Regions from separate parts of the Bacillus sp. LR_5 genome, predicted to be linked through region 2. Evidence: riboswitches for the same ligand, from Rfam matches in the RefSeq annotation. Region 2 holds a riboswitch; each other region holds the start of a gene.
The links. A riboswitch is a leader RNA that binds a small molecule or an ion and turns the genes downstream of it on or off. The one in region 2 is predicted to bind S-adenosylmethionine.
Positions count from the first base shown of each region.

Region 1 (5,772 bases), on a different contig from region 2:
GCTCCGTTTTAAATGACTAGTCCAAATTTTGATCAATAGTCCCTTCAAAATAGTCATCGCTGACTTGTTCATGAGTTTCAGCCAATCCTTTTTCCAATTGCGTGGTTCCTTTATAATCTGAGGGATCGAAATATTTTCCAGCCACATCTGTGGTGTCATTTATGTTTTCTTTATTATGAGTTTGCGTTTCAGCGTTTGCATTTTCTGTCTTACCACTTTCATTTAAAGTCTGCTGGAAATCATAGTCCTTGTCAATTGAAGAAAATCTTTTGTAGTCATCCGGTCTGTCTGCTCCACTTTTTTGAGTCACTTTACTCACTCCAGATTATTGAAATTTAACTGTGTCATATGGGGTTAAGTCGAAACTTATTTCGTTCTTTTAGGATCAGAACCATGTTTTTTAGGATCATCTACTTTAAAAGCTGTTTCAGTCTCATGGTCATTTCTTATTTGCTCAATACTTGAATTTTGAATTCCTTTTTTACTCATTGGTGTCACCCCTTTACGAAAAGTGTTGAATATCAACTCTTCTTATTCTGTCTGTTAGGCAGGTATTCATTCGCTTTTTTTCGTTGACTCTTTCCCATTTAAGCCAGAGAGGCTTTACCTTCGGTCGTTTTTGAAACCTTTTATTAGCACACTTCGTATATGAAGAAGCTGTCTAAAGCTGGGAAACACTGTACAAAACGTTTGAAAAAGAAGCAGAGATTAGGACAGGTTAGGGAAGGAATCTGCATGTAAACATAACAGCCACCATTAAAAAGTCAATTAGGAGGTGAAAAAATGAACAAAATGGTATCATATCAGCTTATGACGTTAGGACTATCCAGCCTTTCTTTTGGTTTGCTTTTCGGATTTTATTCTCTCGTCACCTATCACATGCTGATGATCGCTTTATTCACAGGAGCACTTGCTTTATTATATGGTTTTATGATGTTTGGGCTTTTTGCTTTTCCGCTGCAAATGATCTTGCAGAAAACAGCAAGAACATTCAGTTTAATGTATCTATCGTTTTACATTGTACTCGCTTTCATTTCTGTATTCCTGTTTTATGCTATCAATGAGCCTGCTTCAATATCATGGATATTCCAATCAAATATTTATTATATGTTAAGTATTGCATCAGCAGTGATTTACTGGTTTTGGGATTCTCTAATCCTTTATAAACGTGTGCAGCTTACCGGGAAAATAAAGTAAATCAGGTTCGCGTTTTAGAAAAAAGGGGAGGCGCTGTACGAGAAATGACATGGATATCGAAATAAAGTTTAAAAAATTTTAGAAGAGTGGCATTCTACGTATCATAAAGGAGAGACATTGAAGATGAATATGGCGAAAGACGGAGATACCATAAAAGTTGTATTTGTGTATCAAAAAAACGAGCAGATTGAAGAAGTGACGCTTAACTCAGCGCAATTGTCTTTTATTAAACTCAAAACAGGTATGGATTGAAACATTCAGCCAGAACCTCAAAATTGAAAACACCGTTTGGTCTTACGGCAATCAGAATGTATCTTTACAAGTTTACTTAAAATAGAATCGATGTTTGAACTGAGAGGATGATCAGCTGACTATACATCTGAACTGAGAAGAGCGTGACAATGAATCTCGCTCTCCTCAGATTTGCTTTATTCACCCTGATGTTTCTCAATTAATGTGAATGTCCATTCTTTTAACATATGTTTCTGTACATATTTTTTTCCGTTTATTTCAATGTATGGAATGTCTGTCATGTCTCCAGCTAACTGTTTTGCCTCAGTTGTCGTTATTCCTAAAAAATGTCCGATGTAAAAGTGAATATCTCGTTCTTTTATAAGAAAGGTATCACTTTTTTCATATGCTTTTGGATGGTTCATTTGCTTTAAGCCTTCACCGATAAAATATCCAGCTAAAGCAACACCGATTCCTAAAAAAACGTCCATATGCATGCCTCCATTATGTCGATTTTATGTTATACGGGCTTGGCATACTCCGGGTTTCATTTTCAACCAAAAAAACTGCCAGAACGTGATTTGGGCGTTTTTTTGTTCATGCTTTTTCAATCTGTACACGTCCTGAAAAAAAGGTGGCGCCGCCGCCCATATCGGACAAGCGGTCTGAGGTAAGCGCGTTTACAAGCTGTTTTTTGCCTGTTTCATCCGCCCATAATCCTTGGCTGACTACGACCCCGGGCAGCACTTGTTCTCCGACTGCAGCGGCCAGCTCGCATTCTCCCCGACCGTTCCAAATTCGTACAGGATCCCCATCAATGATTCCATGTTCTTCAGCATCTTTTGTGTTGATAAAGAGCTTTGGCGTCCTTTCAAGCTTGATGTGCTTTGCATTGTTGGAAAACGTTGAGTTTAAGAAATTATGGTTTGGCCCCGGAACATACATAAACGGATATTCGTTATCGCATGTAAGAGGCGTATGTGTCGGTAAAGCCGGGAAACCGGCTTGTTTCATTTTCTCTGAGTATAATTCTATTTTTCCGCTTGGAGTCGGAAGTTCGCCTGGAAACAGCGGCTTTTCGCGTTTCGCTTTCATAAATGAATGCTTAGTAAGTGAATCGTAATCAATCTCCGCCAAATATGGGTTATCTGGATGGTCAAGCGCCTGGCGGATTAATTCTTCATCTGAATCTTTGAGCTCCTGGTCTGTGAACCCCATTGCTTCAGCCAGTAATCGGAACACCTCAGTGTTAGACTTGCTTTCTCCATATTTCTCAATCACTGGCTGCTGAAGCTGAATGTAATGGTGCCAGTAGGAGGTATAAAAATCAGTATTTTCAAAAGCGGATGTTGCAGGCAGTACAATGTCCGCATATGCAGCCGTTTCCGTTAAAAATAAATCATGAACCACAGTAAACAGGTCTTCCCGCAGCAAGCCCTGTCTGACTTTATTCGCTTCTGGAGCGACAACGGCTGGATTCGTCCCGTAAATAAAAAGAGAACGAATCGGCGGATCGGTTTCCAAAAGCACTTTGCCCAGCTGATTCATATTAAACGATCTCGGTGTGAGCCCCTTCAATAAGTCAGGCCGCTGCAAGGCATTTGTGTTATATTCTAAAATTCCGCTGTTATGCTTAATTGCGCCGCCCCCTGTGTGCAGCCATTGGCCAGTAACCGCCGGAAGACAGGCAATCGTCCGTACAATCATCCCGCCGTTATCGTGGTGTTGAAGTCCGTTTCCGATTCTAATAAAAGCAGGGGAGGTTTCGCCGTACATTCTTGCCAGCTGATACATATCTTCGGTGCTGACACCGGTGATCAGTGATACCTTTTCCGGATCATACTGTTTCACGTGTTCACGGAGCTCTTCATAGCCGACCGTGTATTCAGACAGAAATGCTTCATCATGAAGGTTTTCTTTAAATAAGATGTGCATGATGCCAAGAGCAAGTGCGCTGTCGGTTCCGGGTTTTATGGGAATAAACCAATCTGCAAGACGTCCTGTCTGGTTTTTATGAACATCAATCACGACAATTTTTGCACCTTGTTTTCGTGCTTTTTGGGCGATAGTAATTTGGTGCATATTTGTACTGACCGCGTTGATTCCCCAAAAAATAAATAGTTTCGTATGAATGGTTTCCTCAGGATCAATTCCCGCACTTATACCCATTGTATATTTATAGCCCTCTGATCCTGCTTTGCTGCAAATCGTCCTTTCGAGCTGGCTCGAACCCATGCGGTAAAAGAAGCGGCGGTCCATACCTTCAGCTGTTAATTTCCCCATATTTCCGTAAAAGCTGTACGGAAGTATGCTTTCAGCTCCTTCTTCATCAATCAGCTGTTTCCAGCGGGAGGTAATGGTATCGATTGCCTCTTCCCAAGAAATCGGTTCGAATATCGCTTGGCCTTTCGCACCTGTCCGTTTAAGCGGTGTAGTCAGCCGCTTTTCATCATAGATGCGCTCCGTCATGTTTCGGACTTTGTTGCATATGTTCCCGGCTGTGACAGGATGATCAGGATCACCTTGGACTTTCACAATTTTTCCGTCTTTTTTATGTATTAACAATCCGCACTGATCCGGGCAGTCAAGCGAGCAAACGGATTTAAAAATGCCGTTTTGTTGTGTGGCAAAAGATTTCATGGCCCAGTTCCTCTCTCTAGTTAGATATTTTGTAAGAATTATAACATTTCGGATGATAACGTCAATTCTGAAAAAAAGAGATTGACATCAATCTGAGACTTCTTTATGATAAACGTATTCTTCATTCTGAAAATTACATACTCAACATTTTCTATCCAGAGAGGTGGAGGGACTGGCCCTATGAAACCTCGGCAACATTATTGTGCCAATTCCAGCAAGCGTCAGCTTGAAAGATAGGAAAGCAAGGTTTATACCGGCGTCTGTCTGTAAACAGGGCACGCTTATACATGAATCTCTTTCCATCTTCGGAAAGAGATTTTTTTATGAAAAAATATGATGAAAAGGATGTTTTGCACCATGACGGTTTTGGTTACGGCACCGTACAACGAAGAAGGACGAAAAGAGCTTGAAAACATGTTTGGCTCAGTTACTTATCAATCTTGGAAGGAACAAGGCCGGGCATATCGGGAAGATGAACTCATTCAGCTGCTAAAAGCAACAAATGCGACAGGCTTGATTACTGAGCTTGATCAAGTAACAGACAGCGTATTTGCATCTGTTCCAGAACTTTCATTTGTGGGCGTGTGCAGAGGAATGCCATCCAATGTGGATGTGGCCGCAGCATCAAAAAGAGGTATACCCGTTTTCTATACACCCGGGCGGAATGCACAAGCGGTTGCTGAAATGTTTATCGGTAATGTGATTTCCTTTCTCCGCCATACCAGCTCCTCTAATCAATGGCTGAAGGATGGAAAATGGGACAGCGATTACTTGCAGGCTTATGTCAAATTTAAAGGGAACGAATTAACGGGAAAAACGGTCGGCATGGTTGGGTTCGGCGCGGTTGGTCAAAGGATTGCAAAACTGCTGACAGCGTTTGACTGTAAAGTAAAGTATTACGATCCATACGTACAAGACGATCATCCGCTGTATGAAAAAGTATCTCTCAAAACGGTGTTTTCAGACAGTGATATCGTTTCTGTCCATCTGCCTCGTACTGAGAAAACACTGAGACTTATTGATCGGAAGTATTTTGATCTGATGAAAGAGAGTGCGATTTTCGTCAATACTTCAAGAGCAGTTGTGGTAAACCGTGAAGATCTTTTATCTGTATTAAAAGAACATAAAATCAGAGGAGCGATTTTAGACGTTTTTTATCATGAACCTCCAGAGGAATCAGATTACGAATACATTTCATTGCCTAATGTTCTGGCAACACCGCATCTCGCTGGAGCAACCTTTGAAGTAGAAGATCATCACGTGACGATCCTGAACGAAGCCCTCAAAAAGTGGAAGGTTGGAAAAACTCTTAATATTCCGACACTGTATAACAAAGATGAGCTGAAAACAGAGGTTTAAGAGAGGAGGTTACAGGAATGAAAAAACAAAAAGGCTATCTCGTTTTTGATATCGGCACAGGGAATGCGAGAGTAGCGGTCGTAAGTGTATCGGGCAGCGTTCAAACGGTTGAAAGGGAGGACATCGTGTATGCTACCGAGACGCTTTACCCGGACAGCCGTTATTTTTCTCCTCAGGTGCTGTGGAAGCAAGTGATGAAACTGGCAAAACGTGCGCTTTCTCGTTCAGGTGATATTGACATTATTGGTTTGACATCGACAAGTCAAAGACAGGGGATTGTTCTGATCGATCAAAACGGCGACTCTTTTCTCGGGCTGCCGAACATTGATAATCGTGGCCGTGAGT
Region 1 is NZ_JAVAXX010000061.1:8,934-14,705, reverse strand. It holds gene RAC86_RS14780 (YozQ family protein) at 17-310, opposite strand; gene RAC86_RS14775 (hypothetical protein) at 367-489, opposite strand; gene RAC86_RS14770 (UPF0715 family protein) at 784-1,197, shown strand; gene RAC86_RS14765 (hypothetical protein) at 1,321-1,449, shown strand; gene RAC86_RS14760 (hypothetical protein) at 1,626-1,919, opposite strand; gene RAC86_RS14755 (molybdopterin oxidoreductase family protein) at 2,026-4,068, opposite strand; SAM riboswitch class I at 4,217-4,308, shown strand; gene RAC86_RS14750 (2-hydroxyacid dehydrogenase) at 4,402-5,427, shown strand; gene RAC86_RS14745 (FGGY-family carbohydrate kinase) at 5,445-5,772, shown strand, end outside.
Region 1: linked by a shared signal. The riboswitch ahead of RAC86_RS14750 (2-hydroxyacid dehydrogenase) and the one ahead of metE (5-methyltetrahydropteroyltriglutamate--homocysteine S-methyltransferase) in region 2 are both predicted to bind S-adenosylmethionine.

Region 2 (5,772 bases):
TGACGGCGGCAAGGAAGATGCGATCTCCGACTACAACGGACATGGCACACACGTCGCTGGAACAATTGCAGCTAACGATTCAAACGGCGGCATTACCGGGGTCGCGCCTGAGGCAAGCCTATTGATTGTGAAGGTTCTTGGCGGTGAAAACGGCAGCGGACAATACGAATGGATTATTAACGGCATTAACTACGCGGTGGAACAGAAAGTCGATATCATCTCAATGTCCCTTGGCGGACCAAGCGATGTGCCAGAGCTGGCAGAAGCAGTGAAGAACGCCGTCAAAAACGGAGTGCTTGTCGTTTGCGCAGCGGGAAATGAGGGTGACGGAGACGAACGCACAGAAGAGCTTTCCTACCCTGCGGCTTATAATGAAGTCATCGCGGTTGGATCTGTTTCGGTAGCGCGAGAATTATCAGAATTTTCTAACGCGAATAAAGAGATTGACCTTGTGGCTCCCGGAGAAAATATCTTATCCACTCTTCCTAACAAGAAGTACGGTAAGCTTACCGGCACTTCAATGGCTGCTCCCCATGTCAGCGGAGCGCTTGCTTTAATCAAAAGCTATGAAGAAGAATCATTTCAAAGAAAGCTTTCTGAATCTGAGGTTTATGCACAGCTGATCCGCAGGACTCTTCCGCTTGATATTGCTAAAACGCTGGCAGGCAATGGATTCCTGTATTTAACTGCTCCTGATGAGCTGGCAGAAAGAGCAGAGCAATCACATTTGATGACCCTATAAAATTATTTTTCTTATATAACATAAACCAAATATTGTAAATGAAATTTCAAATTCTATGTTGACAGCGAATTTGAATTACTGTTAAGATTACCAACAAATGATTCAACTTTTCAAAAAATTAATAACATTTTCTCTTATCGAGAGTTGGGCGAGGGATTGGCCTTTTGACCCCAACAGCAACCGACCGTAATTCCATTGTGAAATGGGGCGCACTGCTTTTCGCGCCGAGACTGATGTCTCATAAGGCACGGTGCTAATTCCATCAGATTGTGTCTGAGAGATGAGAGAGGCAGTGTTTTACGCAGAAAAGCCTCTTTCTCTCATGGGAAAGAGGCTTTTTATTGTGAGAAAACCTCTTAGCGGCCTGTATCCGCGGGTTAACGAGAGTGTTTTACATATAAAGGAGGAGAAACAATGACAACCATCAAAACATCGAATGTAGGATTCCCGAGAATTGGACTGAACAGAGAATGGAAAAAAGCACTTGAAGCGTATTGGAAAGGCAGCACTGATAAAGATACGTTTTTAAAGCAAATCGACGACCTATTTTTATCCGCAGCAAAAACACAAATTGACCAGCAGATTGATGTTGTGCCTGTTTCTGATTTCACACAGTATGACCATGTACTCGACACAGCAGTCAGCTTCAACTGGATTCCGAAACGGTTCAGACATTTGACTGACGCTACCGATACATACTTTGCTATCGCCCGCGGAATAAAAGACGCCGTATCCAGTGAAATGACAAAATGGTTTAATACAAATTACCATTACATCGTTCCGGAATATGACGAGAGCATTGAATTCCGCCTGACAAGAAACAAACAGCTCACAGATTACCGCCGGATCAAACAGGAATACGGAGTTGAAACAAAACCTGTGATTGTCGGCCCTTATACATTCGTCACGCTTGCTAAAGGCTATGAACCGTCTGAAGCAAAAGCGATCCAAAAACGCCTTGTGCCGTTATATGTACAGCTTCTGAAAGAGCTTGAAGAAGAAGGCGTAAAATGGGTTCAAATCGATGAGCCGGCGCTTGTTACAGCTTCTGCCGAAGATGTCCGCGGCGCAAAAGAATTATTTGAAAGCATGACTAACGAGCTTTCATCCTTGAATGTGCTTTTGCAGACGTATTTTGATTCTGTTGATGCTTATGAAGAGCTGATCTCTTACCCGGTACAGGGAATTGGCCTTGATTTCGTTCACGATAAAGGCAGAAACCTGGAACAGCTGAAAACACACGGATTCCCAACAGACAAAGTGCTGGCAGCCGGCGTTATCGACGGACGCAACATTTGGAAAGCGGATCTTGAAGAACGTCTCGATGCCGTTCTTGATATTCTCAGCATTGCAAAGGTTGATGAACTGTGGATTCAGCCTTCCAGCAGCCTGCTGCATGTTCCGGTAGCGAAGCACCCTGATGAGCATTTGGAAAAGGATCTGCTGAACGGATTATCCTACGCAAAAGAAAAACTAGCCGAGCTGACAGCTTTGAAAGAAGGTTTAGTATCAGGAAAAGCGGCGATCAGCGAACAGATTCAGCAGGCGAAAGCGGATATTCAGGCGCTCAAACAGTTTGCAACAGGCGCAAATTCTGAACAAAAGAAAGAACTTGAGCAATTAACCGATAAAGACTTCAAACGCCCGATTCCGTTTGAAGAACGTTTAGCCCTGCAAAATGACTCTCTCGGCCTTCCGCTTTTGCCGACGACTACGATCGGAAGCTTCCCGCAGTCTGCTGAAGTGCGGAGCGCACGCCAAAAATGGCGGAAAAATGAGTGGTCTGATGAACAGTACCAAGACTTTATCAATGCGGAAACAAAACGATGGATTGATATTCAGGAAGAATTGGATCTTGATGTGCTAGTGCACGGTGAATTTGAACGGACAGATATGGTCGAATACTTTGGTGAAAAGCTGGCCGGCTTTGCCTTCACAAAATACGCTTGGGTTCAATCATACGGCTCACGCTGTGTCCGCCCGCCAGTCATTTACGGAGATGTTGAATTCATTGAACCGATGACAGTGAAAGACACGGTATATGCACAGTCCCTGACATCCAAGCATGTGAAAGGAATGCTGACCGGTCCTGTTACAATCTTAAACTGGTCTTTCCCTCGAAACGACATTTCGAGAAAAGAAATCGCCTTCCAAATCGGGCTTGCCCTTCGCAAAGAAGTAAAAGCGCTTGAAGACGCAGGCATTCAAATTATTCAAGTGGATGAACCGGCGCTGCGCGAAGGCCTTCCATTAAAAACCCAAGATTGGGATGAGTATTTGACTTGGGCGGCAGAAGCATTCAGATTAACCACTTCTTCCGTGAAAAACGAGACGCAAATTCATACACATATGTGCTACAGCAACTTCGAAGACATCGTCGATACGATCAATGATCTTGATGCCGATGTGATTACAATCGAACACAGCAGAAGCCACGGAGGATTTTTAGATTATTTAAAAGACCATCCGTATTTGAAAGGGCTAGGCCTTGGTGTATATGACATTCACAGCCCTCGTGTACCGTCAACTGAAGAAATGTACAACATTATCGTTGACGCGCTTGCCGTCTGTCCGACTGACCGCTTCTGGGTAAACCCAGACTGCGGATTGAAAACAAGACAGCAGGAAGAAACAGTTGCCGCATTGAAAAACATGGTTGAAGCCGCAAAACAGGCAAGAGCTCAGCAGACACAGCTTGTATAAAATAGAAACCATCTGTCTTTGGCAGATGGTTTTTTCTATTAGAAAGCGGAAATCGGTTTCCGATGCTTCCCGTCCCCTTCTATTAATATTTTGGCTGTTCCATTTTCATCAAATTCCACAAGGCTCAATGATGTATCATGTATGTAAGCAGAATTCCATATGTCATGAACGCGTCTTCCCTTTATGATATTTAACAGCATTAATATAAAGACAGAATGGGTAACCAAGAGAACATTACCGGAAGAATGGCTGTCTAAAATAGTTTGGAGAGCTAGCCTTACCCGGTTTTCAAAGTCAAAAAACGTTTCACATCCCTGCTGGCGATAAGCTTCGGGATAATGAAAATAAGCATGAAAAAGATCTGGTTCGTCCCTTTCAATATCTTCTTGTTTTTTCCCTTCCCATGAGCCCAGTGACATTTCTCTGAACATATGATCTTTAACCAGCGGGAGCCTCCGCGATCCCAGTACGGTTTTTGCTGTCTCTTCTGTCCGCTTGCTCGGGCTGATGTATACCTGATTCAATTCAATATCCTTCAGACGCTCCCCAAGAGCGCGGGCGTTATACAGTCCAAGTTCTGTTAAATCAGAATCCAGCCAGCCCTGCATCCGTTTTTCCACATTCCATTGAGTCTGTCCGTGCCTAGCAATATATAAATGCAGCATGATCACCCCTCCTCTTTTCTCCTCTTATCTTAGCAAATCCCCCAAATATTTTGTTTGCTTTTCACTTTTTTGAGAATGTTCTTTGCACTTCTTTTCGGCTATACTTATAACACTCAATTGACAGGAGGGTTTAGGATGAATCATGAAAAGTTCTTAAAACGGGCTGTCGATCTTGCTCGTGAAGGAGTGAATGCGGGAGTTGGCGGGCCATTCGGAGCCGTTATCGTGAAAGACGGAGCCATTATTGCCGAGGGACAGAACAACGTCACAACAAGCAATGACCCGACTGCCCATGCAGAAGTGACAGCTATTCGAAATGCCTGCCGGGCACTTGACACCTATCAGCTTGATGATTGCATTTTATATGCGAGCTGCGAGCCGTGTCCCATGTGCTTAGGCGCCATCTACTGGGCCAGGCCGAAAGCCGTTTACTATGCAGCGGAGCACACAGACGCTGCTGAAGCCGGATTTGATGATTCATTCATATATGAAGAAATTGATAAACCGGCAGAAAAAAGAAACATACCTTTTTATCAGGTGACCCTGAAGGAGCATTTATCCCCGTTTCAGGCATGGCGGGATTTTGCCAATAAGAAAGAATATTAAAAGGATCAGGCATGTGCGGCCTGATCCTTTGTTAATTCGCTGAGAAGCCGCTGTGCCCGTACGCACTTCGGGTTGGCTTTCAGCGCTTTTTGCAAATACAAAACAGCAGTCATATGCTGACGCAATTCAGCATGGCAGACACCGAGCCAGCAGCTTGATCTAAAATCGGCTGCCCCCTTCACCTGTACGTACTGATGGTTTTCATTATTGGTTTGCAGGCAAGCTTCAAACGCTGCGATCGCTTCTCTGACTTTTTTAAGCTGATACATGATGATTCCTTTATAATAGTGAAGCGTGCAGTAATCCGGATAATGTCTCAGCGCTTCATGGATATCCCGTTCCGCTTCTTCGTACCGTTCTGCGTCAATTAATAATTTATACTTTAAATAATAGATAGCAGGCGGCGGAATTTGCTTTTTTCTTTTATACTCCTTGATGCAATCCACTGCCAGCCGGAGGGCTTTATCATGTTCGTTTCCTCTATCATACTCAGCTGCTTTCTGATAAAGGAGAGACGGGTCAGTACTGGATGTCAGCAATTCCATATTCAATAAGCTCATGTTGTGTTTATGCTTTTGCTGTGCCTCCTGCTCTAAATACCCGTAATGGTGAATGATACATGGAAGTGAGAAAATACTGCTTTCTTCTTCTCCCTCAGGCCTTTCGCAAACCCTTCCCGTAAACGTTATGTTTTGCTGATTGCGGATCAGCCTGATCTGCCTTTGTTCAAACGCTTCGTTTTCATCCCATTCCTTCCCTGTATAGCTCACAACCTTCATGCAGCCGAGAGATGGCAGGCTGTCAGTCAGCAGCGAAGGCAATAGGCTGCCTGTGTCCGGATCTAATTCTTCGTCGGCATCCAAGATCAATATCCACTCACCTTTGGCATGCTGTAGGCTGGCATTTCTCGCCTGTGAAAAATCCTGCTCCCATTTATGACGATAAATCTGGGCATGAAAGCTTGTGCAAATGTCTTCCGTACGATCGTTCGACCCGGTATCAATCACAATGATTTCATCGGCAATAGGCTGCACACTCTCTAAACAGCGGGCAATA
Region 2 is NZ_JAVAXX010000002.1:143,992-149,763, reverse strand. It holds partial or broken gene isp (serine protease Isp) at 1-742, shown strand, start outside; SAM riboswitch class I at 874-1,029, shown strand; gene metE (5-methyltetrahydropteroyltriglutamate--homocysteine S-methyltransferase) at 1,157-3,445, shown strand; gene RAC86_RS01645 (histidine phosphatase family protein) at 3,484-4,110, opposite strand; gene guaD (guanine deaminase) at 4,246-4,716, shown strand; gene RAC86_RS01635 (glycosyltransferase family 2 protein) at 4,722-5,772, opposite strand, start outside.

Region 3 (5,772 bases), 130 kb from region 2:
TTTATCGAACCGCCACTGGCGCAATTTCTTTCAGCGCTTGTGCGAAATCACGTTCTAAATCGTCTGCATGTTCGACTCCCACGCTAAGACGGAGCAGGCCGTCTGTGATGCCGCGTTTTTCACGCTCTTCCTTAGGCATTGCCGCGTGAGACATCGTTGCCGGATAAGACAAAATCGATTCCACGGCGCCGAGGCTTACAGCAAAGACCGGAAGTGATACATTCTCTACTAATTTCTTAACGGCCTCTTTGCTTTCAAGCTCAAAAGATAGCACGGCGCCCGCTCCCGTTGACTGGCTTTTATGGATTTCAGCGCCCGGATGATCAGCCAGCCCCGGATAATACACGCGCTTCACCGCCGGATGCTTCTGGAAAAATTCCGCAAGCCGCTCAGCTGTTTGACTTGCTTTTTCTAAACGGACCTGCAATGTTTTTAATCCGCGCAGCACAAGCCAGCAATCTTGCACGCCAAGGACGGCGCCGAACGAGTTTTGCAGCTTATACAGCTGCTTCCCAAGCTCTTCATCCTTTACAGCAGCCAGGCCTGAAAGCACATCACTGTGTCCGCTCAAGAACTTTGTTGCACTGTGAAGCACAATATCCACACCGAGATCAAGCGGACGCTGCAGTGCAGGTGTCATGAATGTATTGTCCAGAAAGGTCAAACAGCCGTTTTCTTTTGCAAGCTGAACAACCGCTTTAATATCAGTAATCCCAAGTGTCGGATTTGACGGTGTCTCCATATAAATGACCTTTGTATTCGGCTTGATATTCCGCGCCACTTCGTTACTATCCGTCATATCAACAAACGTGTGCTCAATGCCAAACCGGGTCAGCACCTCTGTTACCATGCGGAAGGTTCCGCCATATACATCTTCTGTCACAAGAACGTGGTCACCCTGTGACAGCAATAAAAATGCTGTTGAGATCGCAGCCATGCCTGAACTGAAAGCAAATCCTCTCGTTCCGCCTTCCAGTGCGGCAATTGTTTCTTCGAGCGCTGTTCTTGTCGGCGTTCCTGAGCGGCTGTAATCATACGCGCCAAACTCTTCAAATGAAGATTGGTGAAAAGTTGATGCGTGCTGAATCGGTACACTAACCGCTCCTGTTGTGCCATCTGTTTTAAATGGATTGTGCACGAGCTGGGTTTCCAGCGTCCAATTGTGATTACTCAAATGAAACAGCTCCCTCTTTGACCTGACATAACGCCTGTTTTAAGTCTTCTTTTAAATCTTCTGCATGTTCAATTCCGACTGAAAAACGCAGCAGACGATTGCAGACTCCGTTTGCGATGCGGATTTCTTCAGGAATATCCATGTGTGTCTGTGTGGCAGGGTATGTAATAAAGCTCTCCACCCCGCCGAGGCTTTCTGCAAAACAAATGGTCTTCAGCGCTTTTAAAAATGGGTTGACCCACTCTTCTTTCTGTAGACGGAAGGACAGCATGCCGCCTTTTCCGGGATATAGTACATCAGAAATTTCTTCCTGCTCTTCTAAAAACGCCGCAAGCTCCTGCGCGTTTGCCTGATGCTGGCGCATTCTGAGGCTCAGCGTCTTCATTCCTCTCATCAGAAGCCACGAATCAAACGGAGGCAGGACGGCGCCGATCGCATTTTGGTGTTGAAACATTTCCTCACCAAGCTGCTCATCCTTTACAACGACAAGTCCCGCAAGCAGGTCGTTATGCCCGCCTAAATACTTGGTTGCACTGTGAATCACAATGTCGGCTCCCAGCTCAAGCGGCCTTTGCAAGACCGGTGTATAAAATGTATTATCAACGATCAGCAGAAGACCGTACTCTTTTGTGATCCGGGCGATCTTTTCAATGTCCGCCTCCTGCATGAGCGGATTTGTCGGTGTTTCCACAAACACCGCTTTTGTATTCGGCGTAATCTTAGAGCGTAAACAGTCCTCATCGCTGAAATCATCGTAATGAAAGGTCAATCCATATTTTTTCCATTCGTTTTCAAACAGACGATATGTGCCGCCATATAGGTCCGATGAAACGATCAGTTCATCTCCGCTTTTAAACAGCGCCATAATCGTTTGGATGGCAGCCATTCCCGAACTGAAGGCAAGCCCTCTCGCTCCGTTTTCTAAGCTGGCGATCGCGTCCTCAACAAGCTGGCGTGTCGGATTTTTTGTGCGGACATAATCAAATCCGGTAGATTCTCCGATTCCTCTGTGGCGGTATGCTGTTGATAAATAAATAGGAGGACTCACTGTTCCCGTTACTTCGTCGCTTCGGTTTCCAATTTGGGCTAATTTCGTTTCAACGTGCTGTGACATATAGCTGACACCTTCCCTTTTCAAAATAAAAAACCCCTTCCTCATAAGAAGAAGGGGTTTAACGCTTCTTCTTATCTTCCAAGCATAAAAAACGCTTGCTGGATTTAGCACCTTGGCGTTTTGCACATAATGCAAAACAAGCCGGTTGCTGAGGTTTCTAAGGGCCAGTCCCTCCACCTCTCACGATAAGAAATATCGATTTCAATTTTCTGATTGTTTTATATTAGCGCAATTTGCAGTTTATTTCAACACTTTTTTCTTCGAGTTCCGAACAGTTTAAAGAGAGAAATTTCTAATAATTCATGGTACAATAATGGAAAACAGCAAGAAAGTCTAGTGATGTCCTGGAGGAATGCATTATGGCACCGAAAAACGGCACAGTGCAAGAAAAGAAATTCTTTTCAAAAGAGCTTAACGAGGAAATGACATTGCTCGTTTATCTGCCGTCCAACTACTCCCCGCTTTATAAATACCATGTCATTATCGCGCAGGACGGCCACGATTATTTCAGGCTGGGGAGAATCGGCAGACAGGTCGAAGAATTGCTGTCCAAGCGAGAAATAGACCGGAGCATTATTATCGGTGTTCCTTATAAGGATGTAAAAGAGCGCAGAAAAACCTATCATCCGGAAGGCTCAAAATTTTCGGCGTATAAACGGTTCATCGCCCATGAGCTCGTTCCGTTTGCGGATGACGAGTATCCAACCTATCAAGTCGGCTACGGTCGGACGCTGATCGGTGATTCTCTCGGAGCGACCGTTTCTCTTATGACAGCGCTTGATTATCCGAATATGTTCGGAAACATCATCATGCAGTCTCCCTATGTTGACAAACATGTATTGGGAGCTGTGAAACAGTCAGACGATATCAAACACCTCTCTATTTATCACCAAATCGGAACAAAAGAAACTGACGTCCACACGACAGACGGAAACATTCTGGACTTTACAGAACCGAATCAGGAGCTGAAACAGCTGCTGGAGGAGAAGCTTTCCGATTATTATTTTGAATCATTTGACGGAGATCACAAATGGACATACTGGCAGCCGCTCATCACGCCGGCGCTGAAAAAAATGCTTTGATATTCTATCATACTTTATTTCCAGGAGGGACATAATATGAAATACGGAATCGTTTTATTTCCATCAAAAAAACTCCAAGACCTTGCGAACTCTTACAGAAAGCGCTATGATCCGAGCTATTCCCTGATCCCGCCCCATTTGACGCTGAGAGCATCGTTTGAATGTAAAGAGGAGAAAGCGGATCAGCTTGTATCACATCTGAGAAACATCGCAAAGGAGTCCCATCCGATCGTTCTCAAAATGACAAAATACAGCTCATTTGCGCCTGTCAATAATGTCATTTACATCAAAGCAGAGCCGACGGAAGAATTAAAAACACTCAATGAAAAGTTATACACCGGTGTGTTGGCTGGTGAACAGGAATATAATTTCGTTCCGCATGTGACGGTCGGCCAAAATCTTTCCGACGATGAGCATTCAGATGTGCTGGGACAATTAAAAATGCAGGAAGTGTCGCATGAAGAAATCGTTGATCGTTTCCACTTGCTTTACCAGCTAGAAAACGGATCGTGGACAGTATATGAAACCTTCTTGCTAGGCGGAGGAGAATAATCGTTTGGAAGCAGTTATCGCAAAAAATGAAGAACAAATGAAAGATGCATTTTATGTAAGAAAAGAAGTCTTTGTCAAAGAACAAAACGTACCTGCTGAAGAAGAAATTGACGAACTTGAAAATGAGTCGGAGCATATCGTCGTGTATGACGGCGGAAAGCCTGTCGGCGCCGGAAGATGGCGTATGAAGGACGGCTACGGCAAGTTAGAGCGGATTTGCGTATTGAAAAGCCACCGCTCCGCCGGTGTCGGCGGCATCATTATGAAGGCACTCGAAAAAGCGGCGGCAGACGGCGGCGCTTCCGGTTTCATTTTAAACGCGCAAACGCAGGCTGTGCCGTTTTACAAGAAACACGGGTATCGCGTGCTTTCTGAAAAAGAATTTCTCGATGCCGGCATTCCCCACTTACAAATGATTAAAGACTAAACAGCATCCAGGTCTATTGAGATCCGGATTTTTTCCGCACATAAAAAACCGTTCTCTTGATGTGAACGGTTTTTTATACATATCGATTAATATAAGTGCCCATTCCTTTTTCTCGCAATCTCTTATAAAGAGAGCGCTTACGTTTTGTCTCGTTTACTTTTCTTTCAGCGGCCGTTTGATTCTCCTGCTGCTTTTCAAGTTCCTTGTATACCCGCTGAAACGAGACATAGTTGATTTTTTCGGTTCCGGCGTAATCCTGCTTATGTCCAATCGTTCTATTTGCATATTGAGCGTATTGCTGGTTCTGAATTTGACCTGCATATATCATACGATACCCACCCTTCTGCTGTCTCTTTTCCCTTAAACTTACTTTTTGAAACACGTTTCTTTTGATATGATAGTCTTTGTCTGTAATGAACACCTTTTTTTGATTGGGAGGATCCCTGTTTGAAATGCGCCCGACTGAATGATCGAACTATACATTTACATACATATTCGAGAGAACATTACCAATTCCTCTTTGAAGAAGGAATAAAAGGACATTTATTTTGTTCTCATTGCGGAAAACCCGTTTTGTTAAGGCTCAATATCGCCGATCCGCCGGAGTTTATCCACCGCCAGCCAGGCCATTTTCCGGCATGTGAGGAGGCCTGCGAAACGAAACCCGCTAAAGAGGAGAAAAAAGAAGACGATCAGGAATCCGGTGTCTTTCGTTTGCCCAAGGGAAAAGCGATCGCTGCTGAATCGTCTTCAGCTGTCACTGAATGGAAGCGGCCGAGAAGCATTAAACCCGGAACACCATTTGTTCAAAAAACAATAGAACCTGATACGAATCTATTTCCGTCTGTCGGCTTGAACACGGATCAGCTGAAAGCTGTCACGGAAACGGAAGGCCCACTGCTAGTGCTTGCAGGTGCGGGAAGCGGGAAAACACGGGTGCTAACGGCTCGCGCCGCCCACATGATTGAACACTTAGACATACCTCCGGAAAACATGCTGCTTGTCACCTTTACGACAAAAGCCGTCGCCGAAATGAAAGAGCGTATGGCGAAGCAGTACGGTTTACAGCCTGCAAAAGTGAGAAGACTTGTCACCGGAACATTCCACAGCTTGTTTTATAAGATTTTGTATCACTATGATTCTGCTAAATGGAACGGCGAGCATCTGCTGAAAATGGAGTGGCAGCGGGAACAATATATCAAAAAAGCACTCTATGAAGAAGGTATAGATGAGAAGGAGTTCCCTGTTGATCAGGCCCTGCAGCAGATTGGTTTCTGGAAAAACACTTATGTGCCGAATGAACGCATCCCTTTACAAGATGAGTGGGAAAAACAAGTCTATCGATTATATGAACATTATGAACGCCAGAAAAAAGAGCACAACCAATTTGATTTTGATGACATGGCTTCAGCCTGCTATGAAT
Region 3 is NZ_JAVAXX010000002.1:18,185-23,956, reverse strand. It holds gene metC (cystathionine beta-lyase) at 2-1,174, opposite strand; gene metI (cystathionine gamma-synthase/O-acetylhomoserine thiolyase) at 1,167-2,288, opposite strand; SAM riboswitch class I at 2,357-2,480, opposite strand; gene RAC86_RS00930 (esterase family protein) at 2,648-3,370, shown strand; gene RAC86_RS00925 (YjcG family protein) at 3,407-3,922, shown strand; gene RAC86_RS00920 (GNAT family N-acetyltransferase) at 3,927-4,349, shown strand; gene RAC86_RS00915 (hypothetical protein) at 4,423-4,677, opposite strand; gene RAC86_RS00910 (ATP-dependent helicase) at 4,797-5,772, shown strand, end outside.
Region 3: linked by a shared signal. The riboswitch ahead of metI (cystathionine gamma-synthase/O-acetylhomoserine thiolyase) and the one ahead of metE (5-methyltetrahydropteroyltriglutamate--homocysteine S-methyltransferase) in region 2 are both predicted to bind S-adenosylmethionine.